One region of the Streptomyces sp. NPDC052396 genome, then DNA from elsewhere that is predicted to be linked to it. Evidence: riboswitches for the same ligand, from Rfam matches in the RefSeq annotation. Region 1 holds a riboswitch; each other region holds the start of a gene.
What was found. Region 1 has a riboswitch for cyclic di-AMP ahead of ACIHFE_RS13445 (transglycosylase family protein). Riboswitches for the same ligand answer to the same signal wherever they lie in the genome.

Region 1 (7,632 bases):
AGGTAGATCTCGACCCCGCGGCTCTCCAGGTGCTCCTTGCCGTACTGGCCGAGCTTGGGGCCCACCTCGGGGAGGATCTTGTCCGCGGCGTCGACGAGGATGAACCGCATGTCCTCGCGCTTGACGTTGCGGTAGTGCTTGGCCGCGTCGCGGGCCATGTCCTCGACCTCGCCGATGGTCTCCGCACCCGCGAAGCCACCGCCGACGAAGACGAAGGTCAGCGCCTTGCGGCGGATCTCCTCATCGGTGGTGGAGTCGGCCTTGTCGAGCTGCTCGAGGACGTGGTTGCGCAGGCCGATGGCCTCCTCGATGCCCTTCATGCCGATGCCCTGCTCGGCCAGACCCGGGATCGGGAAGGTACGGGAGACCGCGCCCAGCGCAATGACCAGGTAGTCGAAGGGCAGCTCATACGCCTCGCCGACCAGCGGGGCGATGGTGGCAACCTTGCGGTCCTGGTCGATGGTGGTGACGCGGCCGGTGAGGACCTCCGCCTTGGGGAGCACCCGGCGCAGCGGCACCACGACATGACGCGGGGAGATGCTGCCGGCCGCTGCTTCGGGGAGGAAGGGCTGGTACGTCATGTACGAGCGCGGGTCGACGACCGTGACGGTCGCCTCGCCGTACCGCATCTTCTTCAGGATGCGGCGCGCCGCATACAGGCCGACGTACCCACCGCCTACTACGAGGATCCGTGGACGCTCCGTGGTGCTCATGATTCGAGTATCCAGCACGGTTCCCAGGGGTGCGCGCGCGCCCCGACCATAGTCGTACAGGGCTGTCTGCTACACTGCGCGGCCCACGTGACCGACGCCATAGCCGAAAAGGGGAACCACGCGGTCCACTCCAGCGTTGACACCCCCGCTGAACTGGCCTTGCGGTCCCGAGCGCCACTGGACCACCGCTCCAGCCGCCCACGCCGGCCGCTCCGCCGCCCCCGGCTCGGTCTGCGCCAAGGCGCCCGTGCGAGCCCGTTCTCGCACGGATGGGCACACCGGGGGCCACTTCTTGGCGGCCGGGAGCGGATTTTCATGTGAAGGATTTCACGAAGTTTTTCCGCGCCGTCCTCCGACGGGCTTCCCCGGGGGCCCGGACGGACCCTTCAGGCGATGCTCCAGGCGATCCCGTCCAGGATGTCGTGCTCGCTCACCACGACCTCCGCGGCACCGGTCCGCTCCATCACGCACTGCAGCACCAGCGCCCCGGCACCGATCACATCCACCCGGCCCGGGTGCAGCACCGGGATGGCCGCCCGCTGCTCATGCGTGGCGGTGAGCAGCCGCGCGGTGACCTCCCGGACCTTCTCCAGCGGGATCCTGGAATGGTGGATGGCCGCCGAGTCGTACTCGGGCAGCTCCAGGGCGATCGCCGCGACCGTGGTCACCGACCCGGCCAGGCCCACCAGGGTGCGCGCCTCACGCAGCGGCACGCTCTGCTCGGCCAGGTCCAGCGCGGCCTGGACATCGGCCCGTATGGCGGCGATCCGCTCCGGCGCCGGCGGGTCGCTGACGGTTCCCTGGTGCACCAGATGACGCTCCGTCATCCGTACACAGCCCACATCCACGCTGCGCGCCGCCCGGACGTGCTCCTCGCCGACCACGAACTCGGTGGAGCCGCCGCCGATGTCCACCACCAGGAACGGCCGGTCCAGGTCGGACCGTCCGGCCAGCTCCCTGGTGGCACCGGTGAAGGAGAACTCCGCCTCCTGGTCGCCGCTGATCACCTCCGGCTCCACGCCCAGGATCTCCACCACCCCGCGAACGAACTCCTCGCGGTTCTCGGCGTCCCGGGAGGCGGAGGTGGCCACGAACCGGGTGCGCTCCGCCTTGAGATCGCGGATCACCTCGGCGTACTCCCGGCAGGCGGCGAAGGTCCGCTCCAGCGCCTCCGGCGCCAGCCGGCCGGTACGGTCCACGCCCTGGCCGAGCCGGACGATGGTCATCCGCCGGTCCAGCTCGGTGAGTTCACCGGTGGCGGGGTCGGCGTCGGCCACCAGCAGCCGGATGGAATTGGTACCGCAGTCAATGGCGGCAACGCGGGTCATGGGTCGCTCTCCAGCGGTCGTTCGGCGGCGCCGCACGGCGGGGCGCCGGGGCCGGGGCTCGGGCGAGCCCCGGGGTCAGCGGCGGACGGGGACTACTCCTCGGTCCCGCACGGCGAGACGCACGGGCCCTTGCGCCACCACTCCGGCAGCATGGCGATCGCCTCGTCGCCCAGCGGGTTGACGCCCGGCCCGGCCGCCAGCGAGTGCCCCACCAGGACATGCAGGCACTTGACCCGGTCCGGCATGCCGCCGGCGCTGGGGAAGCCCTGCAGCACCTCGATGGCGTCCCGGCGCCGGATGTAGTCCTCGTGCGCGGCCCGGTAGGCGGCGGCGAGTTCCGGGTCGGTCTGCAGCCGCTCGTTCATCTCCTTCATCACGCCCTCCGCCTCCAGCGTGCCGATCGCGGAGGCCGCGCGCGGGCACGTCAGGTAATAGAGGGTGGGGAAGGGCGTGCCGTCCTCCAGCCGCGGCGCGGTCTCCACGACATCGGGGTTGCCGCACGGGCAGCGGTGCGCGATGGCGCGCAGACCGCGCGGCGGGCGCCCCAACTGCGCCTGGAAGGCGGCGATGTCGGCGTCGGTGGGCTCGGTGGGCTCGGTCTGGGGAGGAGGGGTTTCCATGGGCTCGCTTGTGCTCGGTCCGGTCGGGTGAATGGTTGGGGGCGGGTCAGCGGCGGTTGTCGGCCGCGTCCACACCGTCCCAGAGGTTGCGGTACCAGGGCCGGTCGGCCGCCCCCTGGTCCTTGGGCCGCTTGGCGGCGCCGCTGCCGTCCAGCACGGTGTAGCCGGTTTCGCCGGGGCGTACATAGTGCAGGTGCTCACGCGCCTGCCGCTCCACATACGCCGGGTCCTCCAGCCGGGCCTTCTCGTCGCTCAGCCGCTTGACCTCCTGGCGGGCGTGCTCGGACTGCCGCCGCTGGTCGTCGATGTCGGACCGCTGGGTGACCCACTGGCGCATGGGGTAGGCGAGGGCGACGACCAGCGAACAGACCACCAGTGCCAGCAGCGCCGCCCGGCCGGTCAGCCGGCTGCGCCGGGGCGGCCCGGTGCGGCGGGCCCGGGCATCCGGCCCCTGGACCAGCACCGTGCCGAGTGCCTTGAGCCTGGTCGCGGTGGAAAACCGTTCCGCCGCCACATCGCCTCCCCTGGGGTCCGGTTACGGACGGGTCCGGTACGGACGCAAAAGCCGTCCTCGGCCACGGTACGGGACCATGGCCGAGGACGGGGTGAAGCTGAGGAGTTGTCAGCCCCTGCTGTGCTTACTGGTTCGCGGAGCGAAACCGGGGGAACGCGCTGCGGCCCGCGTAGACCGCCGCGTCGTCGAGGATCTCCTCGATGCGCAGCAGCTGGTTGTACTTGGCGACGCGCTCGGAGCGGGCCGGGGCACCGGTCTTGATCTGGCCGCAGTTGGTGGCGACGGCCAGGTCGGCGATGGTGACGTCCTCGGTCTCGCCGGAGCGGTGCGACATCATGCACTTGAAGCCGTTGCGCTGGGCCAGCTCCACGGCGTCCAGGGTCTCGGTCAGCGAACCGATCTGGTTGACCTTGACCAGCAGGGCGTTGGCGGCGCCCTCCTCGATGCCACGGGCCAGACGCTCGGGGTTGGTGACGAACAGGTCGTCACCGACCAGCTGGACCTTGGCACCGAGCTGCTCGGTGATGGTCTGCCAGCCGGCCCAGTCGTCCTCGAACAGCGGGTCCTCGATGGAGACCAGCGGGTACGCCTCGACCAGCTCGGCGTAGTACGCGGTCATCTCCTCGGCGGAGCGCTCCTTGCCCTCGAAGAGGTACTTGCCGCCCTTGTAGAACTCGGAGGCGGCCACGTCCAGGGCGAGGGCGATGTCCTGGCCGGGGGTGTAGCCGGCCTCCTTGATGGCCTCCAGGATCAGGTCCAGGGCCTCGCGGTTGGAGCCCAGGTTGGGGGCGAAGCCGCCCTCGTCGCCGAGGCCGGTGGCCAGACCCTTGGTCTTCAGGACCTTCTTGAGGGTGTGGTAGACCTCGGTGCCCCAGCGCAGCGCCTCGGAGAAGGACTCCGCGCCGATCGGCGCGATCATGAACTCCTGGATGTCCACATTGGAGTCGGCGTGCGAACCGCCGTTGAGGATGTTCATCATCGGCACCGGCAGCAGGTGCGCGTTGGGGCCGCCCAGGTAGCGGAACAGCGGCAGGTCGCTGGCCTCGGAGGCGGCGTGCGCCACGGCCAGGGAGACGCCCAGGATGGCGTTGGCGCCCAGCGAGCCCTTGTTGTCGGTGGCGTCCAGGTCGAACATGGCCTGGTCGATCAGGCGCTGCTCGGTGGCGTCATAGCCGACCAGCTCCGGGCCGATCTGCTCGATGACGGCCAGCACCGCCTTCTCCACGCCCTTGCCCAGGTAGCGGTTCTTGTCCCCGTCCCGGAGCTCAATGGCCTCGAAGGCGCCGGTGGAGGCACCGGACGGCACGGCGGCACGGCCCGTGGAGCCGTCGTCGAGGCCGACCTCGACCTCGACCGTGGGGTTGCCTCGCGAGTCGAGGATCTCGCGAGCTACGACGACGTCGATGGACGGCACGAGGGTCTCCTTCGTGTGGGTCTGGAGTTCTGCAGCATGAGCCTAACGGGCCCCGGCGGGTCCACCCGCCGTAGGACCACCGCGCAAAACGAAAAAAGCCGCAAACGTCGAGATCGCGGGAGGAATGGCCGCTTCCTGTGTTCGCTGAACGAAGAAGCGGGAACCCGCATGGCAGGCCCCGGAGAACGCCGGAGCCCCGCTCCGATGCGGCTCGGGGGGATAAGACGCATCGAAACGGGGCGGTCCGGTTGGCCGTTGGGTCAGCTGAGGTGCAGCTTCTGGCCGGGGAAGATCAGGTCGGCGTTCTCCACGATGTCCTTGTTGCGCTCGTAGAGCTTCTCCCAGCCGCCCTTGACCTTCTTGGCCTCGGCGATCTTGGCGAGGGTGTCGCCCTCCTTGACCTGGTACTCGCCGTCGCCCGTCTTCACGGACTTCGGGGCGGAGTGCTGCGGCGCGCTCTGCTTGGGCGCCGGAGCCTCGTCGTCGCTGTCGTCCTGCTGCTGCGGAGCGGCGTGCTTGGGCGTCCAGTGACGCTCGCTGCGGTCGGCGTGGCTCTGGGTCGAGGTGTGGCCGGTGGAGCCGGAGGTGTCCACGTCGGCGGCCGGGCCACCACGGCTCAGCCCGCCCTCACTGGCGCAGCCCCAGGCACCGGGACCCTGCGCGGCGAGCAGCTTCTCGGCGACCGCGATCTGCTGGCTCTTGCTGGCCAAGTCGGCCCGCGGGGCGTAGCTGGTACCGCCCATGGCCTCCCAGGAGGACTGCGAGAACTGCAGGCCACCGTAGTAGCCATTGCCGGTGTTGATGGACCAGTTGCCGCCGGACTCGCACTGGGCCACGCGGTCCCAGGTGGTGACGGAGGCGGCGTGGGCGGAGGTGGCGGCCATCAGCGGAGCTGCGACAGCGGCACCGGTGACACCGGCGAGCGTGGCGATGCGGACGGCCTTGTTCGGACGACGATGCTTGCCCTTGGACATAAGTCGGTTTCCTCACCGGCGCCTACGAGGTGAGCTGTCGGGTTCGGGCGTGAGTTGCCCGGCCGTGCGGCTTGCGCTCGCTCGGCTTCACCCCTAGCCGTCCCGGCCCTCCGGTCCTCGACCGGCGGCCCGTTACGGCGCCTTACCTTGGTTCCCCCGCTCCTGCCTACGGCGCTTGCGCGACGACTCCCCCGGCCGCCGGCAGGATTCGGCGTGACGACCGTGGTGCTCGCGGTGGCGAGCGGTGATGACGTTAAGCACAGGCGGCCGACCGGTTCAAACCCTCCTTTTCAGCCACCCAGTTGTCTCCACCCCGGCTGAAAACAGCTGTTTTCGCAGGTCGGAGACGGTCCGTTGGTTTCCGGCCGCCGACTTTGAGACGAATGCCAAAGAGACCCATGTCTCACTTTCCGCCGGAACGGACATTCGACCCAAACAGCCCCGCTACTTCTTCAGTTCGAGCTGCTGACCGGGAAGGATGAGGTCCGGATCGCTCCCGACCGTCTTCTGGTTGTCGCGGTACAGCCGATGCCAGCCACCCTGGACGGAATGCTGCTCCGCGATGACTGACAGGTTGTCACCGGGGCGCACGGTGTAGTCGTTTGCAGACGGCGGTTCGGTGCGCGCCTCCGCACCACCGCGCGATGCGCGGTCCGCGCCCGAACCCGGGGAGTCCGCACGGTGGTTGCCGATGCCCGCACTCGCCTCCGCTCCGGGTTGCGCGTCCTGCCCGGAGGTGCGGTCACCAGAGTTCGCGCCCGGGTCGGCGGAGCTGCTGGAGGGCGACGGGGCGGGGTCCGCCGAGGGCTTCCGGGCGGGCGGCACCGAGGGGTCGGCGGACGGGCCGGACGTCGGCTTGCGGTGCTTGCCGGTGGGCTGGTCACCGTCCTTGACCGGTGGCCGCTGGTCCGGCTTCTGGGCCGGCACCGAGGAATCGGAACCCTGCGGCGTACCGGGCTTCCCGGACTCGGACGGGCCGGGGGCGGACTTGTCGGGGGTGGCCGGGGAGGCGTCGGGTGCCTTGTGGTGCGGCGCGGTACGGGGCGTATCCGCGGAGTCGGCATCGCCACCCGGATCTACCTTGGGCGTCGGGCCGTCCTTGACCAGGCCGGAGTCCAGTGCACAGCTGGGCCAGGCATACGGGCCGCGGTCCTCGAGTATCCGCTCGGCGACCGCGATCTGCTGGGCGCGGCTGGCCAGGTCGGGGCGCGGCGCGAACTCCGTACCGCCGTGCTGCTCCCACATCGAGCGCGTCAGCTGCAGCCCGCCATAGAAGCCATTGTCCGAGTCGGCGCTCCACAGGCCGCCGCTCTCGCACTGGGCCACCCGGTCCCAGGTCGCGGCGTCCGCGGCCTGGGCGCCGGAGGCGGCCATCAGCGGCATGGCGAGCCCCGCTCCGGTCACCCCCGCGGCGACCACAAGGGCGGGGATCTGACGGGGACGGCGATGTCGGCCGGAACCGGAAAGCATGCGATGACCTTTCACTGGGCAGCACTGGGCAGCACTCGGCGGGCGCCCGGAAGCGCTCGGCGGCGAATATGACCGACGAACATAGCGACGGCTTCCGGTTGTCACAACCCGGTGTATCGCGGGTCACGTAGCGATAAAGGCAGTTGACGCCGGGTCATCAGGGCCGCGCGGTGAACTCCACCGGCAAGGTGCGCAGTCCGCGCATAATGAGGCCGCCGCGCCACCGCAGTTCCGCCGGATCGACGGAAAGCCGCAGGTCAGGGAGGCGCCGCAGCAAAGTCGCCAGGGCTGTGCGACCCTCCAGCCGGGCCAGCGGGGCACCCAGGCAGTAGTGGATGCCATGGCCGTAGCCCAGGTGCTGGTTGTCTGCGCGGGCGAGGTCCAGGGTGTCCGGGCCGGCGAACCGTTCCGGGTCCCGGTCGGCGGCGGCCAGCACCACCAGGACCGGGTCCCCCTCGGCGATGCGCTGCCCGCCGATGACCAGCTCCCTGGTGGCAAACCGCCAGGTCGCCAGCTCCACCGGGCCGTCATAGCGCAGCAGTTCCTCGACACCGGTGGCCAGCAGGCTCTCATCGCCCTCGGCCAGTGCCCGCTGCAGC
Region 2 (7,632 bases), on a different contig from region 1:
AGCCGGTTGCGCCGCTTGCCGCGCCGGAACTCGCTGCGCCGCCGCACCACCTCGAAGCGGTGGTCGACATAGACCTCCAGCAGCTCCTTCAGGCCCAGGGTCAGCGGCTGTCCGTCCACCAGCGCCACATTGTTGATGCCGAAGGACTCCTCCATCGGCGTCAGCTTGTAGAGCTGCTCCAGCACGGCCTCCGGGTTGAAGCCGTTCTTCACCTCGATGACCAGGCGCAGGCCATGGGCACGGTCGGTGAGGTCCTTCACATCGGCGATGCCCTGCAGCTTCTTGGCGCCGACCAGGTCCTTGATCTTGGAGATCACCTTCTCCGGACCGACCGTGAAGGGCAGTTCGGTGACCACCAGGCCCTTGCGGCGGGCGGTGACGTTCTCCACCGAGACGGTGGCACGGATCTTGAAGGTGCCACGGCCCGTCTCATAGGCGTCCCGGATGCCGCTCAGTCCCACGATCCGGCCGCCGGTGGGCAGGTCGGGGCCCGGGATGAACCGCATCAGGGTGTCGAGGTCGGCGGCCGGGTGCTTGATCAGGTGCCGGGCGGCGGCGATGACCTCGCCCAGGTTGTGCGGCGGCATATTGGTCGCCATGCCCACCGCGATCCCGGAGGAGCCGTTGACCAGCAGGTTGGGGTAGGCGGCCGGCAGGGCCACCGGCTCCTGCTCGCTGCCGTCGTAGTTGGGGGTGAAGTCGACCGTGTCCTCGTCGATGGACTCGGTCATCAGCGAGGTCGCCGCGTCCATCCGGGCCTCGGTGTACCGCATGGCCGCGGGCGGGTCGTCATTGCCCAGCGAGCCGAAGTTGCCGTGCCCGTCCACCAGCGGCACTCGCATGGAGAAGGGCTGCGCCATGCGCACCAGGGCGTCGTAGATCGAGGCGTCGCCGTGCGGGTGGAGCTTGCCCATCACCTCGCCGACCACCCGGGCGCACTTCACATAGCCCCGGTCGGGGCGCAGCCCCATCTCGTTCATCTGGTAGATGATCCGGCGCTGAACGGGCTTGAGGCCGTCCCGGGCGTCGGGCAGGGCACGCGAGTAGATGACCGAGTAGGCGTACTCGAGGAAGGAGCCCTGCATCTCGTCGACGACGTCGATGTCGAGGATGCGCTCCTCGAACTCTTCCGGCGGCGGGGTCTTCGTGCTGCGGCGGGCCATCGCGGCTGCTGCTCCTTCGATTCGATTGCCAGAGTGGGGGGACTGACGCGGACCATTGTGGACCGCCCCACCGACAACACCGACCACTGACCCGTCCACCGGGCCGCCCGGGGCCCCCGGGAACTTCGCGGGATGTCAGTGCGCTTGCATACAGTGACAGCAGTTCTCCTCTCGCGCGCCATGCGCGCGTCATCACGGGACACCAGCGATCGAAGGGACGTACATGCCCATGGGTCACACGGCCACGCAACAGGCCGGCACCGGCGGCCTGAAAGCGACTGAGCACCGCCTGGCCAATGGCCTGCGGGTGGTGCTCTCCGAAGACCACCAGACGCCGGTCGCCGCGGTCTGCCTCTGGTACGACGTCGGTTCGCGGCACGAGGTCAAGGGCCGCACCGGCCTGGCCCACCTCTTCGAGCACCTGATGTTCCAGGGCTCGGCGCAGGTCAAGGGCAATGGCCATTTCGAGCTGGTGCAGGGCGCCGGCGGTTCGCTCAACGGCACCACCAGCTTCGAGCGCACCAACTACTTCGAGACCATGCCCGCCCACCAGCTGGAACTGGCCCTCTGGCTGGAGGCCGACCGGATGGGCTCGCTGCTGACCGCGCTGGACGAGGAGTCCATGGAGAACCAGCGCGATGTGGTGAAGAACGAGCGCCGCCAGCGCTATGACAACGTCCCCTACGGCACGGCCTTCGAGCGGCTGACCGGCCTGGCCTACCCGGACGGTCACCCCTACCATCACACCCCGATCGGCTCCATGGCCGACCTGGACGCCACCTCGCTCGAGGACGCCCGCGAGTTCTTCCGCACCTACTACGCGCCGGGCAACGCCGTGCTCGCCGTGGTCGGTGACATCGACCCCGAGCAGACCCTGGCCTGGATCGAGAAGTACTTCGGCTCCATCCCGGCGCATGAGCGCAAGCTGCCGCCGCGCGACGGCAGCCTGCCGGAGACCATCGGCGAGCAGCTGCGCGAGGTGGTGCGCGAGGAGGTGCCCTCCCGCGCGCTGATGGCCGCCTACCGGCTGCCGCACGACGGCGGCCGTGAGGCCGACGCCGCCGATCTGGCGCTGACCATCCTGGGCGGCGGGGAGTCCTCCCGGCTGCACAACCGCCTGGTCCGCCATGACCGCACCGCCGTGGCGGCCGGTTTCGGGATGCTGCGCCTGGCCGGCGCCCCCTCGCTGGGCTGGCTGGATGTCAAGGCCTCGGCCGGGGCCGAGGTGGAGCGGATCGAGGCCGCGGTCGACGAGGAGCTGGCCCGCTTCGCCCTGGAGGGCCCCAGCTCGCAGGAAATGGAGCGCGCCCAGGCCCAGTTGGAGCGCGAGTGGCTGGACCGGCTGGCCACGGTCAGTGGCCGGGCCGATGAACTGTGCCGGTACGCGGTGCTGTTCGGCGACCCCCAGCTGGCGCTGACCGCCGTCCAGCGGATCCTGGAGATCACCCCGGAGGAGGTGCGGGCGGTCGCCAAGGCCCGGCTGCACCCCGAGAACCGCGCCGTGCTGGTGTACGAGCCGGTCGCCCCCGAAGACGCCGCCGACGAGAACGCAGAGGAAGAGGAGACGGCCCAGTGAGCGACGCCGTAGCCGAGAACACCGCCGGCCCCTCGATGGAGTTCCACCCCCAGCCGCAGCCGGGCACCGCCACCCCGTGGGACTTCCCGGCCCCCGAGCGCGGCACGCTGTCCAATGGGCTGACCGTGCTGCGCTGCCACCGCCCCGGCCAGCAGGTGATCGCGGTCGAGGTCAGCCTGGCGGCCCCGCTGGACGCCGAGCCCCAGGGCCTGGAGGGCGTGGCCACCATCATGGCGCGGGCCTTCTCCGAGGGCACCGACAAGCTCAGCGCCGAGGACTTCACCGCCGAGCTGGAGCGCTGCGGCGCCACCCTGGACGCGCATGCCGACCACCCGGCGGTGCGGGTCTCGCTGGAGGTGCCGGCCTCCCGGCTGTCCAAGGCGCTCGGCCTGCTCGCCGACGCCCTGCGCGCTCCCGCCTTCCCGGACAACGAGATCGAGCGCCTGGTCAACAACCGGCTGGACGAGATCCCGCACGAGCTGGCCAACCCCGCCCGCCGGGCGGCCATGGCGCTGTCCGCCGAGCTGTTCCCCGCCGACTCCCGGATGTCCCGGCCGCGCCAGGGCACCGAGGAGACCGTGGCCCGCATCGACGCCGCCTCGGTACGGGCCTTCTACGAGGCCCATGTCCGCCCCGCCACCACCACCGTGGTGGTGGTCGGTGACTTCACCGGCGTCGACCTGGACCAGGCGCTGGCCGACTCGCTGGGCGCCTGGACCGGCGCCGGCGCCGAGCCCCGGCCGGTCCCGCCTGTCACCGCCGACGACACCGGCCGGGTGCTGATCGTCGACCGCCCCGGCGCGGTGCAGACCCAGCTGCTCATCGGCCGCATCGGCGCCGACCGGCACGACAGCGTCTGGCCGGCCCAGGTGCTGGGCACCTACTGCCTGGGCGGCACCCTGACCTCCCGGCTGGACAAGGTGCTGCGCGAGGAGAAGGGCTACACCTACGGGGTGCGAGCCTTCGCCCAGGTGCTGCGCTCCGCGCCGCCCGCGGAGGGTGCCACCGGCGCCTCGATGCTCGCCATCAGCGGCTCGGTGGACACCCCCAACACCGGCCCGGCACTGGCCGATCTGTGGACGGTGCTGCGCACCCTGGCCGCCGAGGGCCTCACCGACGCCGAGCGGGATGTCGCGGTGCAGAACCTGGTGGGCGTGGCCCCGCTGAAGTACGAGACGGCGGCCGCCGTGGCCGGCACCCTGGCCGACCAGGTCGAGCAGCACCTGCCCGACGACTTCCAGGGGCACCTCTACGAACGCCTGGCGCAGACCGGCACCGTGGAGGCCACCGCGGCCGTGGTCAGCGCCTTCCCGTCGGACCGCCTGGTGACCGTGCTGGTGGGTGACGCCTCGGAGATCGCCGAGCCGGTCCGGGCGCTGGGCATCGGAGAGGTGACCGTGCTCGCTTCCTGATGAAGCGTCAGAAGGCGGTCAAAGGTGAGGTGCGTGCGGCCGGTTGGGCCGGCGCACCTCACCTATGTCCGTTTCACCGCCGCGGTTGCGCTTGGTGACTGTGGCGTGCGTCACGAAAACGTCCTTCCGTTTGCCCATCGAATCTGACGCCGATTAGCTTCAAGGCGGCAGTCCGTCGCATGGAGCCGCACCCGCGGCCCCGGGCAGCCATCGCCGAGTCCCCGTACGGCGCGAGCCAGGGGAGCCGGGGAACCACCGTTCCCTGGGGTGAATCGGGCCCCTCTCCGGAGGGTTCCGTAGGAGACCTTCCTGCTCCGAACCCGTCAGCTAACCCGGTAGGCGAGAGGGAAGGAAAGGAACACCCCGCACCCATGGCGTTCACCCGCCCCACCGGGAAGCACCGTCGTCCCAGCCGTGCCGTGCGAGCCGGCGCCAACGCGGCGGGCATAGCCACCCTCGCCGCCACCGGTGTGGTGGCCGGGGTCGCCGCCCCCGCCTTCGCCTCCGCCGGTGACGCCCACCAGCTGGAGGACACCGGCCTGACCAAGGCCGTGGTGATGACCGACGACATGGCGGACAACCTGGGCGCCCAGGCCGCCACCCAGCACGCCGACGCCGCCAAGGACCAGGCCGCCGCGGACGCCAAGCGGCAGGCCGCCCAGATCAAGAAGCATGCGGACGAGGCCAAGCGCAAGGCGGAGGCCGAGCGTGCCGTCAAGGAGCGCGCCGCCCGCGACGAGGAGCGCAAGCGCCTCAACACCTTTGTGCTGCCCATCGAGGGCTCGTATGTCTCCACCGGCTACAAGGCCAGCAGCGGCCTGTGGTCCTCCGGCAGCCACACCGGCGTGGACTTCCACGCCGAGAGCGGCACCTCGGTGCACGCGGTGGGCGCCGGCACCGTGGTCGAGGCCGGCTGGGGCGGCGCCTACGGCAACAACATCGTCATCCAGATGGCCGATGGCACCTACACCCAGTACGGCCACCTCTCCTCCATCGATGTGACGGTCGGCCAGACGGTGACCCCGGGCCAGCAGATCGGCCTGTCCGGTGCCACCGGCAATGTCACCGGCCCGCACCTGCACTTCGAGGCCCGGACCACCCCCAACTACGGTTCGGACATCGACCCGGTGGCCTATCTGCGCGCCCACGGCGTGGCCATCTAGCCTGCCCGGCCCGGCCGTTGGCCGAAAAGACGCCCCGGAATCCGCGGAGCCATCGGAAATCACTCCGCATTGCCATAGAGTCGATCGCATTCGGCCAGGGCAATTCGGAGGTACGTCCATGCGAGACCGTAGGTGAGCGGTGCCGGCGAAGCGGTGCACGACGGCCGCGGCATTTCCTCGCAGGCGGTGTGCACGGCCATCCGCGATGACATCGTCTCCGGCGCTTTCCCGCCCGGCAGCAGGCTGATCGAGGACCTGCTGGCCCGCCGATACGGGGTCTCCCGGGTGCCGGTACGCGAGGCCCTGCGCACCCTGGCCTCGGAGGGCTTTGTGGTCACCCGCCGGCACGCCGGCGCCTGGGTGGCCGAGCCCACCCGGGCCGAGGCGGCCGATCTGCTGGAGGTGCGCGCCCTGCTGGAGCCGCTGGGCGCCGCCCGGGCCGCCCAGCGCCGCACCGAGGCGCATCTGAAGGTGCTGCGGGGGCTGGTGAGGATCGGCCGGGAGCGGGCCCGCACGGGACGCACCGGCGAGCTGTGTCAGCTGGCCGACTGGTTCGACGAGACCCTGGCCCAGGCCTGTGGCAGCCCCAGCCTGGCGGCGCTGCTCACCCAGCTCCGGCGCAAGATCGCCTGGGTGTACGCCGCGGAGCCGCCGGCCCGTCCGGTGGAGACTTGGGAGACGCACGGGGCACTGGTGGACGCGGTGGTCAGAAGAGACGCGGAACGCGCCCGGGAACTCGCCGCCGCACGGGCCGGACGCTTTCCCGGTGAATTCCGGCTGTGGCGCCCGGTGCCGCCGGCCGGCCCGCACGGAGATTCACACCGGAAACGCCCCGTAAACACAGTGAGCGCTCGCCCTTAACAAACGGGCGCTATTCCTTGGAGCAGACCGGCCGGGAATTGTGGCGGTTCCCGGCCGGGCGGCCGCTCCGGCCGGAGGAAAACAGCGAGGCCGCCGCGGCCCTGTTCATTCCGGGCCGCCGCGGCCTCGTCATGTCGTCCGCGGTGGTTCAGACGGTCTCCGGGAGCTCCTCCAGCCCCTCGGCGACCAGCTTCGCCAGGCGGTCGAGCGCGGCCTCGGCGTCGTCCGACTCGCTGGCCAGCACGATCTCCTCGCCACCCTGGGCGCCCAGGCCCAGCACGGCCAGCATGGAGGCGGCGTTGACCGGGTTGCCGCCGGCCTTGGCGATCGTCACCGGAACGCCGGCGGCCGTCGCCGCACGGACGAAGATCGACGCCGGGCGGGCGTGCAGGCCCTCGGTCCAGCCGACGTTTACGCGGCGCTCAACCATGGTGGTGCCCTTCAAGTCGTCATTGGTTGTCTAGACCATTGTTGCATGGGCCGGATGGTGCTCGGCGAAGGGCCGTACGGCCCGGCGCGGGTGTCGGCGCCCGGCCGTACGCTGACCCCATGCAGACGCCGCCCGAGCATGCCTACCCGGCCCACTGGGAAGCCGATGTCGTCCTGCGCGACGGCGGCACCGCGCAGATCCGTCCCATCACCGCCGAGGATGTCCGGCGGCTGGCCGACTTCTATGAGCAGGTCTCGGACGAGTCGAAGTACTACCGCTTCTTCGCCCCCTACCCCCGGCTCTCCGACCGTGACCTGCACCGCTTCACCCACCACGACTACGTCGACCGGGTCGGGCTGGCCGCCACCGTGGGCGGCGAGTTCATCGCCACCGTGCGCTACGACCGGGTGGGTCCCGAGGAGGCCGAGGTGGCCTTTCTGGTGCAGGACGCCCATCAGGGCCGCGGCGTGGCCTCGGTGCTGCTGGAACACATCGCGGCCGTGGCCCGGGAGCGCGGCATCCGGCGGTTCGCCGCCGAGGTGCTGCCCGCGAACACCAAGATGATCAAGGTGTTCACGGATGCCGGCTACACCCAGAAGCGCAGCTTCGAGGACGGCGTGGTCCGCCTGGAGCTCGACCTGGAGCCCACCGGCCGATCCCTGGACGTTCAGCGGGCCCGCGAGCAACGCGCCGAGGCCCGTTCCGTACAGCGCCTGATCACCCCCGGCTCGGTGGCCGTGATCGGCACCGGCCGCCGGGAGGGCGGCATGGGGCGCACGGTGCTGCGCAATCTGCTCGCGGGCGGCTTCACCGGACGGGTGCACGCCGTCAACCACGCCTTCCCCGAAGGCACTTCGGTACTCGACCCGGAGGGTGTGCCCGCCCACCGCTCGGTCCGCGACATCGACGGGCCCATCGACCTGGCCGTGCTGGCCGTCCCGGCCGCCCAGGTGCCCTCGGTGGTCGCCGACTGCGGCGAACACGGCGTCCAGGGGCTGGTGGTGCTCACCGCCGGTTACGCCGAGAG
Region 3 (7,632 bases), on a different contig from region 1:
GGCGCGGGTGCCGGTGCGCTCATGGGGTCAGCCCCGTCTGCCGGGCGATCCAGGGGAGCTGTCGCTCCAGGCCGGGCCGCCAGACCTGCCAGCTGTGGCCGCCGGGCAGCAGCACCCACTCGGCGCGCATCCCGGCCCGTACCGCGGCCTCGTACACCTTGCGCTGCTGCGGCCGGTAGGTGTGGTCGCCGCTGCCCGCGACAAAGGCGGCGCTGGTGTCCGGAAAGCGCTGACGGGCCATCACATCAAGCGGGTTGACCCGGGCGAAGGCGGCGGTGTCACCGCCGAAGGCGGCCCGGACGGTCTTGGCGGGGTTGCCCAGGGTCGGGGTGTCCTGGCCGGAGATGTCGTTGATCACCCCGTACACCTGTGGTGCGTTGACGCCCAGCTGGAGGGAGCAGGTGCCGCCGAAGGAGACGCCGGAGACGGTCCAGGCGGTGCGGGCGGTGGCCACCTGGAGATGGGCATGGATCCAGTCGGGGACATCGGTGGCCAGATAGGTCTGCACCTGGCCCAGCCGGGAGTCCATACAGAGGGTGTTGGCGAACTGGGAGCCCAGCGGGTCCACGACCACCACCACCGGCGCCAGCCCCCGGTGCCCGGCGGCGAAGGAGTTCATCATCGCCACCAGGCGGCCGGAGTTGATCCAGTCATCGGGCGAGCCCGGCTGACCGGCCATCAGCACGATCACCGGCAGCAGCGGGCGGGGGCTGGAGCGGTAGGCGGGCGGCAGATAGACATAGGCGTCCCGGGCCCTGAACCCCGAACGGGCCCCGGGGATGGGCGTCCTGGATATGGTGCCGTCCCCGGGAAGACCGGGCGGCGGCCGCCAGACGTCCGAAATCGCCTTGCCGGGCGGGACGTTGAGCGTGGGCGCGGTGGTTCCGGTGGCCTCGGTGAGCCGAGTGGTCTTCTGCAGCCAGGTGTTGAGGGCGGAACGCGCGGTGGGGTACTGGTCGAAGTGCCGGTTGACCTGGGAGGCGCCCAGCAGGACGACCAGCAGTCCGGCGAGCGCGGCCGGGGCCCAGTAGCGGGGGCGCAGCAAGGGGATCCGGAACAGGGCCAGGCAGATGCCCAGCACGGCGACGCCCGTCCAGAGCACCACATCGAGGGGCAGCGGGTCGGGGAAGGGCTGGATCCAGTCATCGACGGCGGTGCGCAGCAGCCAGGTGAGCAGGGCGGCGAGCAGGACCGCCACCGGGCCCCAGCGGGTGAGCCAGCTGCGGCGCCGCGAGAACAGCAGCGCCACCAGGGCGCCCAGGCCCAGCACCAGGATGGTGAGCGGGATCCAGCCGCTCACCAGGGACCAGTCCAGCGGGCCCGCTGCGAGAGGTGTCCGTCGCACCACGCCCCCAGGGGAGTAGGGCGAACGGGTCGCGCTGCTTTGAGCTACGGCCTCATGGCGGGGCCGGATGGGCGTACCGCGCCATCTACCCGTTCACCGCTAAATGCTACGGACCGGGGCGAAAGCGGCAACTCGGGAGTGCGGAGCAGCCGGCAGGCACAATCATGGGGTGACCCTGAACGACTCCGCCCCTTGCCCCTGCGGCCGTGCCGCCACCTATGGAGAGTGCTGCGGCCCCCTGCACCGGGGGCAGCGGCACGCCGCCACCGCCGAGCGCCTGATGCGCTCCCGCTACAGCGCCTTTGTCCTGCGTGACGCGGGATATCTGCTGCGCTCCTGGCACTCCGGCACCCGCCCGCCGGCCATCGACTTCGATCCCGGCATCCGCTGGACCGGGCTGGACATCCTCGCCACCGAGGGCGGCACGGCCTTCCACAACGAGGGGACGGTGGAGTTCCGCGCCCGCTACCGGGCGCAGGGGCACGAGGATGACCAGCATGAGCTGAGCCGGTTCGTCCGGGAGGACGGGAACTGGGTCTACCTGGACGCGGTCACCTGACCCGGCCGTACCAGACGCTATTGGTCCAGATCTTCTCCAGGCGGACCGACTTCCCGGTGCCGGGGGCGTGCCAGATCCGGCCGCCGCCGGCGTAGATGCCCACGTGGTACACATAGCTGCCGGAGTGGAAGAACACCAGGTCACCCGGCGTGCGGGCGCCGGCCGACAGGTGCCGGGTGGCGTTGTACTGGTCGGCGGCCACCCGGGGCAGCTTCTTGCCGGCCTTCTTGAAGGAGTAGAGGGTCAGGCCCGAGCAGTCGAAGCGGTACGGGCCGGTGGCGCCCCACTGGTAGGGGGAGCCCTTCTTGGCGGCCGCCACCTTCAGCGCCTTGGCGGCGGGGGTCGCCGCCTGGGCGTCGGCTGCCATTCCCGGCAGGAGGACCGAGGCCGCGACCGTGGCGGCGGTGAGGGCCGATGCGGTGGAGGCCCGGGAGACCAACTTGGGTATTCGAGGCAACGCAGACATGCCGAAGCAACCCTTCGTCATCCGCCTGCGAAAGATGACCTGTCGGGTTCGGGCTGGCGAAGTTGCCCGGCCACACTGTGGCTTCACCCCTAGAACCACCGCCTTCGTGGTTCGTCTTGCCTGGGTCTCCCGCTCCTGCCGATCCGCGAACTCGATTCCGTATCCGGAGCGGCGGCAGGACTCGGCGTCCGCCCGGATCGACCCGCCTCGGTGACGGGTGCTGTTGTTCGGTGGACGATCCTGCACCATCAACGGGCGGATTTCAGAGCCGAACTGGCTGTCTGTGAGGTTCTTCACGTCCAGCGGAACCTGTTTTCCGCCCTGCTTTCCGCCCTGGTGGGGGCCTGTTCCACCGGGTCCGGCGCGGGTGGTTCGCGCTGTTGGGCGAGCGTCCGGCGGCTTGAACCAGACTGCGCCTGACTGCTTCAAGTGCGGGCCGTCGGTGGCTGGTCACGCAGTTCCCCGCGCCCCCGAGCGGCGCCCCGCTCTTGACCCGCACCCACCTGTCATGGACATTGCGACTGTTGGTCCGGACCAACCCCCCACCGAAATCTCTCGTCCGGAGGAGTCGGATGAACAGACACCGGCCCGTCCTGCTCGGCCTGTTGCTGCTGGCGCTCGCCGCCCTGGGCGTCACCCCGGCCGCCGCGCAGCGCCCCAACGCCGCCGGCCCCGATCCCGATGCCCCGCACCGGGGCGTGGTCACCACCACCCGTCCCACCGTCCACTCCCCCGGCCGGGACCGAGCGGTACGCGCCTTCGCGGACGGGCGCCGCGCCCGGCGCGGGCAACTCGCCCGGCGGCCCGCCGCCGAGCTCACCCACAACTGGTGGGGCGTCTTCCCCCAGCCGGGCACCCATGACGGCCTGCTGGCCACCCACACCGTGGACCCCTCCTACCGGGTCTCCAACGCGGACAACTTCACCTACGCCCCCACCACCAAGGCCCAGAACTCCTGTATGGAGGTGGTCACCGCCTACTGGAACAGCGGCGACGAGATATGGGCCTGGGACTGGTGCAGTTCGCCCGGCGGCCCGGCCAGAACCCTGCCGGTCGACTCCGACTTCCTGGCGAAGTACACCACCCAGAGCGGCGGACACCCGGCCTACACCGTGCAGTTGGTGCGCGACGACGCCTCGGCCAACACCTGGTCCTCCTACCTGTACAACTACCGCACCGCCGGCTGGGATCTGCTGTTCCGGCAGTCCGGAGCCGACCAGAGCGGGCTGGACCATGGCTGGGACATGTTCGAGATCTACGCCGGCGTCGACCCGGCCACCGGCACCGGCTACTACTGCACCGAGGCCCGGAACACCGTCTTCGACAGCAGCGCCATCCAGCTGCATCACAACGGCAGTTGGCAGCCCGCCAGCCCGGCCGACTCGCCATGGACCGAGACCGCTCCCGACGGCGGCGCCTTCCTCTGCCCGCAGCTGAGGTTCCTCCAGGCCGGCGAGGACGACCACTGGACCGTCCGGCAGTGATTCCCAGGGGGTGCCCCTGGGGGCACCCCCGCCCTCACTCCCCCTCGGCCCCCGGGAAGAAGTCGACCAGCAGCATGTCGCGCACTCCCCGGCGCACCCCGGGGGCCGGCCGCACCGGTGTGACGCCATGCAGCACCCGCCGGTCGTCCAGCACAATGCTCTCCCACGGCCGCTCCAGCACCGCCCGGTGCAGCGGTGTGCGGCGCAGGTCGTAGAGGGTGGACTCGGCGCCCCGCACATCCCGGCGGCCGATCAGCACCTGGGCCACATAGCTGTGCCCGTCCTGGTGGACGCCCTCGGGCGCCGGGTGTCCCACGGCGTCCGAGGTGGCCACCACCCGTATCTGGTGCACCCCACAGGTGTCGATGCCGGCCCGGGGCCCGGGCAGCCGGTCGAGGAGGGTACGGACCACGGTGCGCAGCACCGCGCCGGAGGCCGGGCCGGCGTCCAGCGGGGCGAACAGGCGGTCCACCCCGCCATGCACCCGGTTGACACCGCGGTCCTGGAAGAAGGGCCGGTGCGGCAGCGGTTCCAGCCCGCCGGGCCGGATGCGGAACCTGCTGTAGCGGCGGAAGCGGTAGGGCTCCGGGGCGTCCAGGTGGGCATCGGCGGGCAGCTGCTCCCAGGAGGCGGTGAACGCGGCGACCTCGGCGGTGGGCAGCCGGGCCAGTGCGGCGGTCAGCACCCCGGCGTCGACATGGGCGAACGCGGGCCGTTCCCGGCCGGCCGGGCGTCTGGTGGGCACATCGAGCGATACGGGATGCAACATGGCCTCCTCACCTGGTGGCAGCCCGAGTTGGGCACCGCTTCCGGCGTCGAGCCTACGCAGCGGGCCCCGTTCGCAGGACCTGTTTACCAACTCCCGTAACCCATTACTCATTTGTCCCGCCCGTCACAGACGGCATTGGACGCTCCGGCGGCTCGGGTACTGTCGGCACACTGGCTCGGGAACGGCTGGCCGAGGGAGTGTGCCCGTGCGCGGTGGCAGCGGCAGTGCCTTTGTGGTCTCCGTTCACGATGTGGCCTCCTGGAGCTTCGATCAGACCCGGCACTGGGTGGACGAACTGGACGCCCGCCGGGTGCCCGCCACCCTGCTGCTGGTGCCGGGCCCCTGGCGCGGACCGTGTCTGGCGGACGATCCGGCCCTGGCGAGCTGGGCCCGTGAGGCGGGCCGGCGCGGGCATGAGACGGCCCTGCACGGCTGGACCCACCAGGCGGTGCCGGGCGGCGGGCCGGGGCGCCGCCGGCTGAACGCGGTACTGGCCCGTGGCTGTGCCGAGTTCTGCGCCCTGGAGCGGCGAGCCGCGCAGGACCGGCTGGAACGCGGCCTGGACGCCCTGGACTCGGTGGGCCTCGCTCCCTGCGGCTTCACCCCGCCCGGCTGGCTGGCCTCCCGGGGCACCATGGCGGCCCTGCGGGCGCTGGGCCTGGAGTACACCACCAGCCACCTGGCCGTGCACGATCTGCGCACCTCGGCGGTGCACCGGATGGTGGCGCTCTCCCACCGGCCCGGCGGTCCGGGCGAACGGGCCGGGGCCCGCCTGATGACCGCGGCGGTACGCCACTGGTCGGCGCGCGGCACTCCGTTCCGGATCGCCCTGCACCCCGCCGATCTGGCCCGGCCGGGGCTGCGCGAGTGCGCCCTGCGGGCCGTGGACACCGCGCTGGAGGCCGGCGCCCGGCCGTACACCTACGCGGAGTTGGTACGCGCCCGGCGGGCGGCCGCCGCCGAAGGCCGCCGGTGAGGACCGTCCCCTGGGCACCGCCCGATGAGGACCGACCGTTGAGGGCCGCCTCATGAGGATCGTCCAGCTCGCCAACTTCTACGCCCCGGCCTCCGGCGGGCTGCGCACCACCCTGGACGCGCTCGGCCGGGGCTACACCGCGGCCGGGCACCAGCGCGTCCTGGTGGTGCCGGGCCGCGGCTATGCCCGGGTGTGCGACGGGGACACCGGAGTGCGGCTGACGCTGCCGGGGGTGCCGGTGGGCGGCGGCTACCGGATGGTGCTCTCCCGGGCCCGGCTGCACCGGCTGCTGGACCGGCTGGCACCGGACTCCCTGGAGGTCTCCGACAAGCTCACCCTGGTGCACACCGCGCACTGGGCCCGCCAACGGGGCGTGCGGGCCGTGCTGTTCTCGCATGAGCGGCTGGACGCCATCCTCGCTCCCCGGCTGCCCGGCCGGCTGCCGCTGCGGCGCCCGGCCGACGCCTGGAACCGCCGGCTGGCCACGGCCTTCGACGCGGTGGTGGTCGCCTCGGCGTTCGCCCGCGCGGAGTTCGAGCGGGTGGCGGCGCCCCGGCTGCACCAGGTGCCGCTGGGCGTCGACCTCTCGGTGTTCGCTCCCCGGCCGGCGGCCCGGCTGCCCTCGCCCGCCGTCCGGCTGGTGTATTGCGGGCGGCTGTCCGCCGAGAAGTGTCCGCACCTCGCCATCGAGGTGCTGCGCGAACTGACCCGGCGGGGCATGGCGGCGCGGCTGCACATGCTGGGGGACGGCCCGCAGCGCCGCGGCCTGGAGCGCCGGGCCGCCGGACTCGCGGTGCGCTTCCACGGCCACCTCGCCGACCGCCGCGCGGTGGCCGCCCTGACCGCGGCGGCCGATGTGGCCCTGGTGCCCTGTCCGGTGGAGGCGTTCGGCCTGTCGGCGCTGGAGGCGCTGGCCTGTGGCACCCCGGTGGTCACCGCCGACCGGGGCGCGGCCCATGAGCTGCTGGTGTCCGGCGCCGGGCTCGCGGCACCGGCCTCGGGTCCCGCGCTGGCCGGCGCGGTGGTCCAACTGCTGGCCGGACCCGAGCCGTTACGGCGTACGGCCGCCCGTCGCCGCGCCGAGGAGTTCCCCTGGTCGGCGGCGGTGTCCCGGATGCTGGCGGTGCACCGGGGCCAACCACCGCCCGCATAGCGTGAGATCGCGGAACAGCGTGAGATTACGGGACAAAGGAGCAACCCGCCCCATCCGTCTGCCCTCTCTCCAGGCGAGAGACCCGGCAGAACGGAGCGACGCGTGGAGCTGACTTCCCCAACTCTTCTCTGGTTCCTGGTGGTTGCCGCCCTGGCGGCCTGCGCCCTGGTGCTGTGGCTATGGCCCCGGGTGGCCCGGCGAGGGCCCCTGGCGCTGGCCGCCCGGCTGGGTCTGCTGGTGCTGCTGCAGTGCATGGTGATGGCCGCGCTGCTGGTCAAGGCCAATGATGACCTCGGCTTCTACTCCACCTGGGACGAGCTGCTGGGCCGTGCCTCCACCCGCCAGGCGCTCCAGCCGGGCCCCGGCGGCGGCAAGCGGCCGCCCGCGCTGGTGATCAAGGGACCGGAGTCCATCGGTCTGAAGGGCGCCCGGGACAAGGCCGGACAGGTGGACCGGATAGAGATCCGGGGACCGGTCACCGGGCTGAGCATGGACGGCTATGCCTATCTCCCGCCCCAGTACTTCCAGCGGGGCCATGAGAAGGACCGGTTCCCGGTCATTGTGGCGATCACCGGCCAGCCCGGGGTCTCCAGGAACCTCATCACCCAGATCAAGGTCCCGCAGGCGGCCTCGGCCGAGGTGATGGCCAAGCGGACCAGACCCATGATCGTGCTGATGGTGCGCCCCTCGGTGGTGCCCGGCCGCGACACCAACTGCACCGATGTGCCCGGCGGTCCGCAGGCGCTCACCTTCTTCAGCCAGGACCTGCCGATCGCCGTCAACGATGTCTACCGCGCCGACAACGGCCGGGGCGCCTGGGGCGCGGTGGGCAACTCCACCGGCGGCTACTGCGCGTTGAAGCTGGCCATGACCAATCCCG
Region 4 (7,632 bases), on a different contig from region 1:
AGCTGAACCGTGTCCAGTTCAGGTAGCGGCCCCTCGGCATACAGCATCGACTGGGCTCGCCCCAACATGTCGTCCCTGTCGAAGGGAATGATCCGTAGCGTCACCGCCGACCACTCCGCCACCTCGGCCAGAAACTCAAGTTGTACGCGCTGGACCTTGCGGCTGCCATATCGCATACGGAGGGCGGCCTCATGCACCACCACGGTGGTTGGCGGCGGTGATTCCTTGTCGTAGACGGCTCGGCGCCTGATGCGATGCTCGACGCGGGCATCGAGGTCACTTAGCAGGAGGCCCGCAACCGATCCGCTGAACACCACCCGCGCATAGTCCTCGGTCTGGAAAATGCCTGGCACATGGGTGATTTGGAACAAGCGGAGCCCTTGTGCGTGGTGTTCAAGCTCTGACACGTCAAGGAAGCCCGGTGTGAGAATGCCTCGGTAGGCAGCCCACCACCCGCGACCGCGCTCCTCGGCCATCTTGCACAGTTCATCAACCAAGGACTCGTTGCTGGCTTTGTAATGAGCAGCAAGGCTGCGCACCCGTTCAGTGCTGACACCCCACCGTCCGGCCTCGATATGGCTGATCTGCGCTGACCCGCCACCAAGGAAGCCTCCCGCCTCACGGGTGGACATCCCACAAGCCTCGCGTAACTTCCTTAGTTCGGCGCCGAGTCGCACCTGTCGTGCAGTTGGGCTGATCCTTGGCGGCATGACCGTGGCCCTCCGTTTCGTGTCGCTGGAGGAGTGTCCCGCGCAAGCCGCGCCACAGTCCACCGAGCGTCACCCATTAGTGGCACAGAGTTGTACCGGAACAGAGTTGTGCCCTACGGTCCCATCAACCACCGCGCCGCACCCGTCGGGAAGACCCGAAGTGCAGCCAGCTGACGATGAGTTGATCATCGCGGCAGCTGGCCAGGCCACGGACGGCGGCAGTATGCGCGGCACCCCAACAGCGCATTTGGAGACCGTCCGATGAGCGCAGCCACCTTGCCCGCCACCACCCAAGCGCACACCTGGCCCTACCAGTTGCTCGCACCCGCCATCCCCTCCACCGTCCGCGTCGCCCGCGAGTTCGTCACTGCCGTGCTGATCGCCACCGACCACGCGGCGCTGGTGGACGACGCGCGCGTCTGCGTATCGGACGTGGTCACCAACGTCGTTCAGCACGCGGGCGTGGCCGGCCTGTCCGTACAGGTGGACGATCACTGCGATCACGTATTGATCGCCGTACGCGACGACAACCCCACCCGGCACCCCTACCTGCGCATCGCCGGTGATGACGACGAGAGCGGGCGCGGGCTGGCGCTGTTGCAGAGCCTGGCCGACGCGTCCGGGCTGAGCCTGGTCTGGGACGGGCTGGAGGTTGTCGGCAAGAGCTTGTGGTTTGTGCTGCGCTACGGGGAGGGGCTTGACCTCAACCAAAGTTGAGGCAGGACGCTGTGGGCATGGACCTCCAGAAGATTTCCGACCGCCTGGACATCGAGCGGCTGATCAACGACTACCTCCGCTCGCTCGACGAGAAGTCGTATGACGGAGACGACCGTTGGGCGCATGCCTACTTCACCGAGGATGCGTACAGCAGGACCCCCATCGGTGAGTACCGGGGCGTGGGCGCCCAACTCACCTCTACGCGGCAGGGCATGGCGCCCTTCGAACGGACCGTGCACTTCGGGTCGAATGTCATCGTCGAGCTGGACGGCGACCGGGCCGAGGTGCGGTGGAATCAGTTGAGTACGCACAAGTTGCGGGAGGGGGAGGGCGACCGGCTGTTCTTCTCCGGGGGGTACGTCGAGGGCGAGATGGTGCGTACGGGAGAGGGCTGGCGGTTGCGACGGATGGTGTTGGAGATTGGGTGGACGCAGGGGACGCCGCCGCTGCCCGTTCCGCTGAGTTGAGGGCGCAGCGATCTGCCTCGGGGTCGCGGGGTGGTGCCTGAGGGGCGGGGTTAGCCTCGGGAGGGATTGATCGGTTTCTGATGCGGAGGTTGGCGCGATGACGGCACTGGCGAAGGTTCCGGCGGCGGTAACGGCCGCAGGTGGGCTGGTCGGCGGGTATGGGGTGGCCCGGTGGACCGGGAAGCGGCCGTTGGGCGGGGTGGCGCTGGCGGCCGCCGGGGCGGTGGCCGCGCGGCAGTGGACGGCGAAGGCGGGCGCCGGGACGGCGGCGGCGTTGACCGGGCTGTATGTGGCGGCGTTCGCGGGGTCGCATCCGCTGGCGAAGAAGGTGGGGGCCTGGCCGTCGGTGTTCGCGGTGGCGGGGACGGTGGCGCTGGCGTCCTGGGCGGTGGAGCGCCGGGCCGCCTAGGGTTCGCCTGATGACCCTTGGCCTTCGGCGCCCCTCGGGGCGGCCCGTAAGGGGCGCGGGCGGCCACCGACGACCCGTACCTGAGAGGTGAGGGGAGGCGTGGACGCCGCCTCACCGGAGGTACGAGGCACCCGCGCCCGGTGATGGCACGGCCCCAAAGCCGTCCGGCACGGCCGGACCAACGGCTGGGAACACACTCTGGCAGAGCCGGAGTATCGAAACGAGGGGCGCCCCGGCCCGCGCCCCTCCTCGTACGCGCGGCCCGGCACCGACCGGCGAGGTCACAGCCCTCGGGACTCGGAAAGGCGTTACGCCGAAGCCTCCGTCAGCCGCTTGAGCTCGGTATCGCTCAACCGCAGGTCGGCGACGGCCAGTAGGGGCGGCAGCTGGTCCACCGTGCGGGCGCTGGCCAGTGGAGAGGCGATCGTCGGCTGGGCGGTGAGCCAGGCGAGGGCCACGGTGGCGACGGCGGCGTCATGGGCGGCGGCCACCTCGTCCAGGGCGGTCAGGACGCGGCGGCCGCGCTCGGAGACCAGGTATCGGCCCGCGCCTTCGGCCCGTGCGCTGTCGACGGACGCGCCCGGGCGGTACTTGCCGGTGAGAAAGCCGGAGGCCAGGGCCCAGTAGGGGACGGCGGCCAGGCCGTGCCGGGCGGCGACCTCCGCCAGTGGTCCCTCGTAGGTGTCGCGGGAGACCAGGCTGTAGTGGGGCTGGATGGCTACGTACTTGGCCACACCCGCCGCGTCCGAGAACTCCAGGGCCTCGGCGAGGCGTTGGGCGGAGATGTTGGAGGCGGCGATCTCGCGGATCTTTCCTTCCCTAACCAACTTGTCCAGAACGGACAGGAATTCGGCGACCGGGACGGTCTCGTCGTCGTAGTGGGTGTAGTAGAGGTCGATGTAGTCGGTGCGCAGGCGGCGCAGGGAGGCTTCGAGGCCGGCGCGGATGGTGGTGGCGGACAGGCCGGCCTTGTCCGGGAAGCCGCCACCGACCTTGGTGCCGATGACCATCCGGTCCCGGTTGCGCCGGGCGGCGAGCCAGTCGCCGATCAGGGTCTCCGACTCGCCGCCGGAGTTGCCCGGTACCCAGGCGGAGTAGATGTCGGCGGTGTCGACGAAGTTGCCGCCCGCCTCGGCGTAGGCGTCCAGCACGGCGAAGGACTGCTCCCGGTCGGCGGTCCAGCCGAAGACATTGCCGCCGAGGGCGAGCGGGTGGACGGACAGGCTGCCGATGTGGCGCGGATGATGCGGATGGTCATGGGTGTCGGTCATGGCTCCCATGGTTCGCCCCGGGCGGGAGATCCGCCATCGTTCAGTCCGCCGGGGCCGGGGCAGGGGCGGGCATCGGTTCCTTATGGACGGACAGCGGGGTGGCGATGTCCTCCAGGGAGCGGCCCTCGGCCGGTACCGCCAGGAAGGCCGCGACCAGCCCGGCCAGGCACATCAGGGTGGCGCCGATCTGGAAGGCCAGTACGGTGTCGCCGATCACCCCGCTGCTGGTGAGGTCGGAGAAGAGCAGTGGTCCGCTGATGCCGCCGGCTGCCGTGCCCACCGCATAGAAGAAGGCGATGGCCATGGCCCGGGTCTCGGTGGGGAAGACCTCGGAGACGGTCAGATAGGCACTGCTGGCCCCGGCCGAGGCGAAGAACAGCACCACGGCCCAGCAGGCGGTGAGCTTTACAGCGCTGAGATAGCCCGCGCCGAACAGCCAGGCGGTGACGAACAGCAGGGCTCCGGAGAGGACAAAGGTGGAGGAGATCATGATGCGCCGGCCCACCGTGTCGAACAGCTTCCCGAGCAGCAGCGGGCCCAGGAAGTTGCCGACCGCTATGACCGCGAAGAAGTAGCCGGTGCGCGAGGTGGAGACGCCGAAGAACTTGGTGAGGATCGCCCCGAAGCCGAAGGTGATGGCGTTGTAGAGGAACGCCTGGCCGATAAAGAGGGCCAGGCCCAGGATGGCGCGCCGCCGGTAGTCGGTGAAGACGGTGCGGGCGATGTCCCGGAAGCTGGTGCTCTTGCGCTGGCGGATGGTGATCCGGCCCCGGGCCGGCGGCAGGGTGATGCCCTTCTCCGCCTCGATGCGCCGCTCGATCAGGCCGACCAGTTCCTCCGCCTCCTCGGCCCGGCCATGGATGAACAGCCAGCGCGGGCTCTCCGGCACCTGGCGGCGCACCAGCAGGATGACGAGGCCGAGGACCACGCCAAGGCCGAAGGTCAGCCGCCAGCCCACGTCCTTGGGCAGCAGGCTGACATTGAGCAGGATTATCGACAGCAGTGATCCGGCGATGGCGCCGATCCAGAAGCTGCCATTGATGATGAGGTCCACCCGGCCCCGGTAGCGGGCCGGGATCAGCTCGTCCACCGCGGAGTTGATCGCGGCGTACTCCCCGCCGATGCCGAAGCCGGTGATGAAGCGGAAGAGGAAGAACCACCAGGAGGAATAGGAGAGCGCGGTCAGGGCCGTCGCCCCTAGGTAGACGGCGAGGGTGACCATGAACAGCTTTTTGCGGCCGAAGCGGTCGGTGAGGCGGCCGAAGAAAAGGGCCCCGCCGCAGGCGCCCGCCACATAGAGCGCCGCGGCGAGACCCGTCACCTGGGCCGCGCTGATCGACAACCCGCTGCCCTGCTCGGAGAGCCGGCCGGCGATGTTGCCGACGACGGTGACCTCAAGGCCGTCCAGGATCCAGACCGTGCCCAGTCCGATGACCACGGTCCAATGCCAGCGGGACCACGGCAGCCGGTCCAGGCGCGCGGGCACGGAGGTGGTGATGGTCGCGGTCGTCACACAATCTGAGTTCCCGATCGCACTCGGAACATTCGCGGCAATTTGCCGGGCGGATGCATCGGCGGGACCGGGCGGCGCGCGCCGGACGGCCAAGCGGGAGCACGCGCGGGGGCGTGCTCCCCGGCCGGGGAGTCGCCCTAGGGGTGCAGGCCGTGGGCGCGCAGCCAGGGCAGGGGATCCACCGGGTGGCCGCCGCCCGGCCGGACCTCCAGGTGCAGATGCGGACCGGTGGCGTTGCCGGTCGCGCCCACCCGGCCGATCACGGTGCCGGTGGTCACCTTGCCGGAGGTGACCACCATGGACGACAGATGGCAGAACCACAGCTCGGTGCCGTCGTGCAGGCGCAGCACTATGCGGTAGCCATACGCGCCGGCCCAGCCGGCGTGGGTGACGGTGCCGCCGCTGACGGCCCTGACCGGGCTGCCGGTCGGCGCGGCGAAGTCCTGGCCGGTGTGGTGGTGCGCCCAGCGGTGGCCGGACTCCCCGAAGCCGGCGGTGAGGGTGTAGGAGGTCAGGGGAAGGACGTAGGTGGCGCGGTGGTGCCGCGAACTGCCCTTCGGCGCATGGTGTTTGGGGGCGTGGTGGGCCGGGTGACCGGCGGGGCCGGCCTGCTCGGCGTCCGCGGCGGCCTGGCGGGCGGCCTCCGCGGCCTGCTCCGCCGGGGTCCGGTGGGGGTGTCCGGCGGCCTGCTCGCGGTGGTGTGCGGCGGCCTGCTCATGGCTGGGTGCGGCGGCCTGCCCGGGCGCCCGCCGGGCCTGTTCCTGGGCCGTCTCCCGGACTGCCCGGGCCGCCTCCTGGGCGGACTTGGCGGCCTGCTCGGCCTTCTGCGCCGCGATCTCGGCGGCGGCGGCCATCCGCTCGGCGTCCGCCGCGGCCCGTTCCTTTGCCTCCGGCCCGGCGCTGTCATCGGCGGATGCCTGCTGGAATCCCACCTGCTGCAGGATCCGGGCGCGCAGCGCCTCACCGGCGTCATGGGCGTCCTGGGCGGCCCGGGCGGCGTCCTCGGGGGTGAGTTCCGGGGTGTCCTGGGGTGCGGTTTCGGCCAGGCCGGGTGCGTTGGCCTCGGAGGGCTCGGGCACATCCGGCATGGATATCGCCGCCGAGGGACGCTCCTGGGCATCGGCCACTCCGCCGGCGCCCACCGCCGCGATCACTCCGACGCCCAGCACCGCACCGCCGCGGACCATGGTGCCGCCCCGCTGTCTGGCGACGCGGTGCCGGCCCCGGGCGGCCGGGCCGCCGGCTTCCGCCGCGTCCTCCCCCCAGGAGGCCGGCTCGGATGAACTGCCTTCGGTGACGGGGCCGTTGGACGCCACGGGGGCGCACTCCTTTCCTTCCCTCTCGCCTACCGGGTTAGCTGACGGGTTCGGAGCAGGAAGGTCTCCTACGGGCCGGGACGGCCCGATGCACCCCAAGGGTTGGTGGTTCCCCGGTTCCCCTGCGGGATTCGGCGACGAACGAGAACGCCGTGCGGGCCGCCTCTTACGACGGTTGAGGACCGCACTGCGTTATCGAACGTTAATAGACGCGGAGGGTGGTTTCCAAGCCGAAAGCGTGAATCCGCCGGGGACTTGGCAATTGCTTGGAACCGTTCCGGTTGGTTGTGCATCAGCCCCGCATCGGGCGCGCGCCGGCCTCACATCAGGCGCGCGCCGGGTGCTGGTCCGCTCAGGCCGTCGGCCGGCGGCGGGGGCGCGAGGACCGCCCGCCGGAACGGCGTCCGCCGGGCCGGGAGCGGGTGGCGGAACCGGTGGATCCGGCGGCACCGGAGGGAGCCGGCGAGGCCGGCCGCGGCGGCGCGATGACCACCGGCACCCCGCTGGGCTCCCGGGCACCGGTGATGCGCGCCAGCGCCTCGTCCTCCGGCCGCACCCGGGCCACCTGGGGCGTGATCTTGGCGGTGGCCATCATCCGGGTCATCTCCCGCCGCTGCTCGGGGAGGACCAGGGTGACGACCGTGCCGGACTCACCGGCCCGGGCGGTCCGGCCGCCCCGGTGCAGATAGTCCTTGTGGTCCATCGGCGGATCGATATTGACAACCAGGTCCAGGCCGTCGATGTGGATGCCACGCGCCGCCACATTGGTGGCGATCAGCGCGGTGACCTGCTCGGTACGGAACTGCTCCAGGGTGCGGTTGCGCTGCGGCTGGCTCTTGCCGCCGTGCAGCGCGGCGGCCCGTACACCCTGCGACAACAGCCGCTTGACCAGCCGGTCGGCGCCCCGCTTGGTGTCCACGAACATGATCACGCGACCCTCGCGGGCGGCGATCCGGGTGACCGCGTCCTTCTTGGAGCTCTCGTCCATGAGGTGCAGCAGATGGTGGTCCATGGTGACCACCGCGCCCACCGAGGCGTCCACCGAGTGGGTCACCGGGTCGGTGAGGAAGCGGCGCACCAGCCGGTCGACATTGCGGTCCAGGGTGGCCGAGAACAGCATCCGCTGTCCGCCCGGGGCGACCTGCTCCAGCAGCTTGCTGACCTGCGGCAGGAAGCCCATGTCGGCCATCTGGTCGGCCTCGTCCAGCACGGTGATGGCCACCTCGCCC

Region 2: another riboswitch for cyclic di-AMP. It lies ahead of ACIHFE_RS10670 (M23 family metallopeptidase); the one in region 1 lies ahead of ACIHFE_RS13445 (transglycosylase family protein).
Region 3: another riboswitch for cyclic di-AMP. It lies ahead of ACIHFE_RS25840 (C40 family peptidase); the one in region 1 lies ahead of ACIHFE_RS13445 (transglycosylase family protein).
Region 4: another riboswitch for cyclic di-AMP. It lies ahead of ACIHFE_RS31935 (peptidoglycan DD-metalloendopeptidase family protein); the one in region 1 lies ahead of ACIHFE_RS13445 (transglycosylase family protein).

What each region holds. Positions count from the first base shown of each region.
Region 1 is NZ_JBIUAW010000004.1:457,589-465,220, reverse strand. It holds gene ACIHFE_RS13470 (NAD(P)/FAD-dependent oxidoreductase) at 1-713, opposite strand, end outside; gene ACIHFE_RS13465 (exopolyphosphatase) at 1,100-2,041, opposite strand; gene ACIHFE_RS13460 (DUF501 domain-containing protein) at 2,134-2,661, opposite strand; gene ACIHFE_RS13455 (septum formation initiator family protein) at 2,708-3,175, opposite strand; gene eno (phosphopyruvate hydratase) at 3,300-4,589, opposite strand; gene ACIHFE_RS13445 (transglycosylase family protein) at 4,850-5,563, opposite strand; cyclic di-AMP (ydaO/yuaA leader) riboswitch at 5,568-5,747, opposite strand; gene ACIHFE_RS13440 (transglycosylase family protein) at 6,008-7,033, opposite strand; gene ACIHFE_RS13435 (cytochrome P450) at 7,191-7,632, opposite strand, start outside.
Region 2 is NZ_JBIUAW010000003.1:494,529-502,160, reverse strand. It holds gene ACIHFE_RS10685 (DNA topoisomerase (ATP-hydrolyzing) subunit A) at 1-1,163, opposite strand, end outside; gene ACIHFE_RS10680 (M16 family metallopeptidase) at 1,393-2,739, shown strand; gene ACIHFE_RS10675 (M16 family metallopeptidase) at 2,775-4,151, shown strand; cyclic di-AMP (ydaO/yuaA leader) riboswitch at 4,353-4,508, shown strand; gene ACIHFE_RS10670 (M23 family metallopeptidase) at 4,523-5,314, shown strand; gene ACIHFE_RS10665 (GntR family transcriptional regulator) at 5,447-6,175, shown strand; gene ACIHFE_RS10660 (HPr family phosphocarrier protein) at 6,324-6,605, opposite strand; gene ACIHFE_RS10655 (GNAT family N-acetyltransferase) at 6,725-7,632, shown strand, end outside.
Region 3 is NZ_JBIUAW010000010.1:252,724-260,355, forward strand. It holds gene ACIHFE_RS25825 (phosphatidylglycerol lysyltransferase domain-containing protein) at 1-23, opposite strand, end outside; gene ACIHFE_RS25830 (alpha/beta hydrolase) at 20-1,345, opposite strand; gene ACIHFE_RS25835 (YchJ family protein) at 1,515-1,904, shown strand; gene ACIHFE_RS25840 (C40 family peptidase) at 1,897-2,370, opposite strand; cyclic di-AMP (ydaO/yuaA leader) riboswitch at 2,378-2,554, opposite strand; gene ACIHFE_RS25845 (carbohydrate-binding protein) at 2,943-3,854, shown strand; gene ACIHFE_RS25850 (2OG-Fe dioxygenase family protein) at 3,889-4,623, opposite strand; gene ACIHFE_RS25855 (DUF2334 domain-containing protein) at 4,829-5,599, shown strand; gene ACIHFE_RS25860 (glycosyltransferase) at 5,652-6,752, shown strand; gene ACIHFE_RS25865 (alpha/beta hydrolase) at 6,855-7,632, shown strand, end outside.
Region 4 is NZ_JBIUAW010000020.1:19,687-27,318, forward strand. It holds gene ACIHFE_RS31905 (helix-turn-helix domain-containing protein) at 1-710, opposite strand, end outside; gene ACIHFE_RS31910 (ATP-binding protein) at 972-1,427, shown strand; gene ACIHFE_RS31915 (nuclear transport factor 2 family protein) at 1,445-1,894, shown strand; gene ACIHFE_RS31920 (hypothetical protein) at 1,992-2,303, shown strand; gene ACIHFE_RS31925 (aldo/keto reductase) at 2,612-3,574, opposite strand; gene ACIHFE_RS31930 (MFS transporter) at 3,615-5,087, opposite strand; gene ACIHFE_RS31935 (peptidoglycan DD-metalloendopeptidase family protein) at 5,225-6,403, opposite strand; cyclic di-AMP (ydaO/yuaA leader) riboswitch at 6,415-6,550, opposite strand; gene ACIHFE_RS31940 (DEAD/DEAH box helicase) at 6,756-7,632, opposite strand, start outside.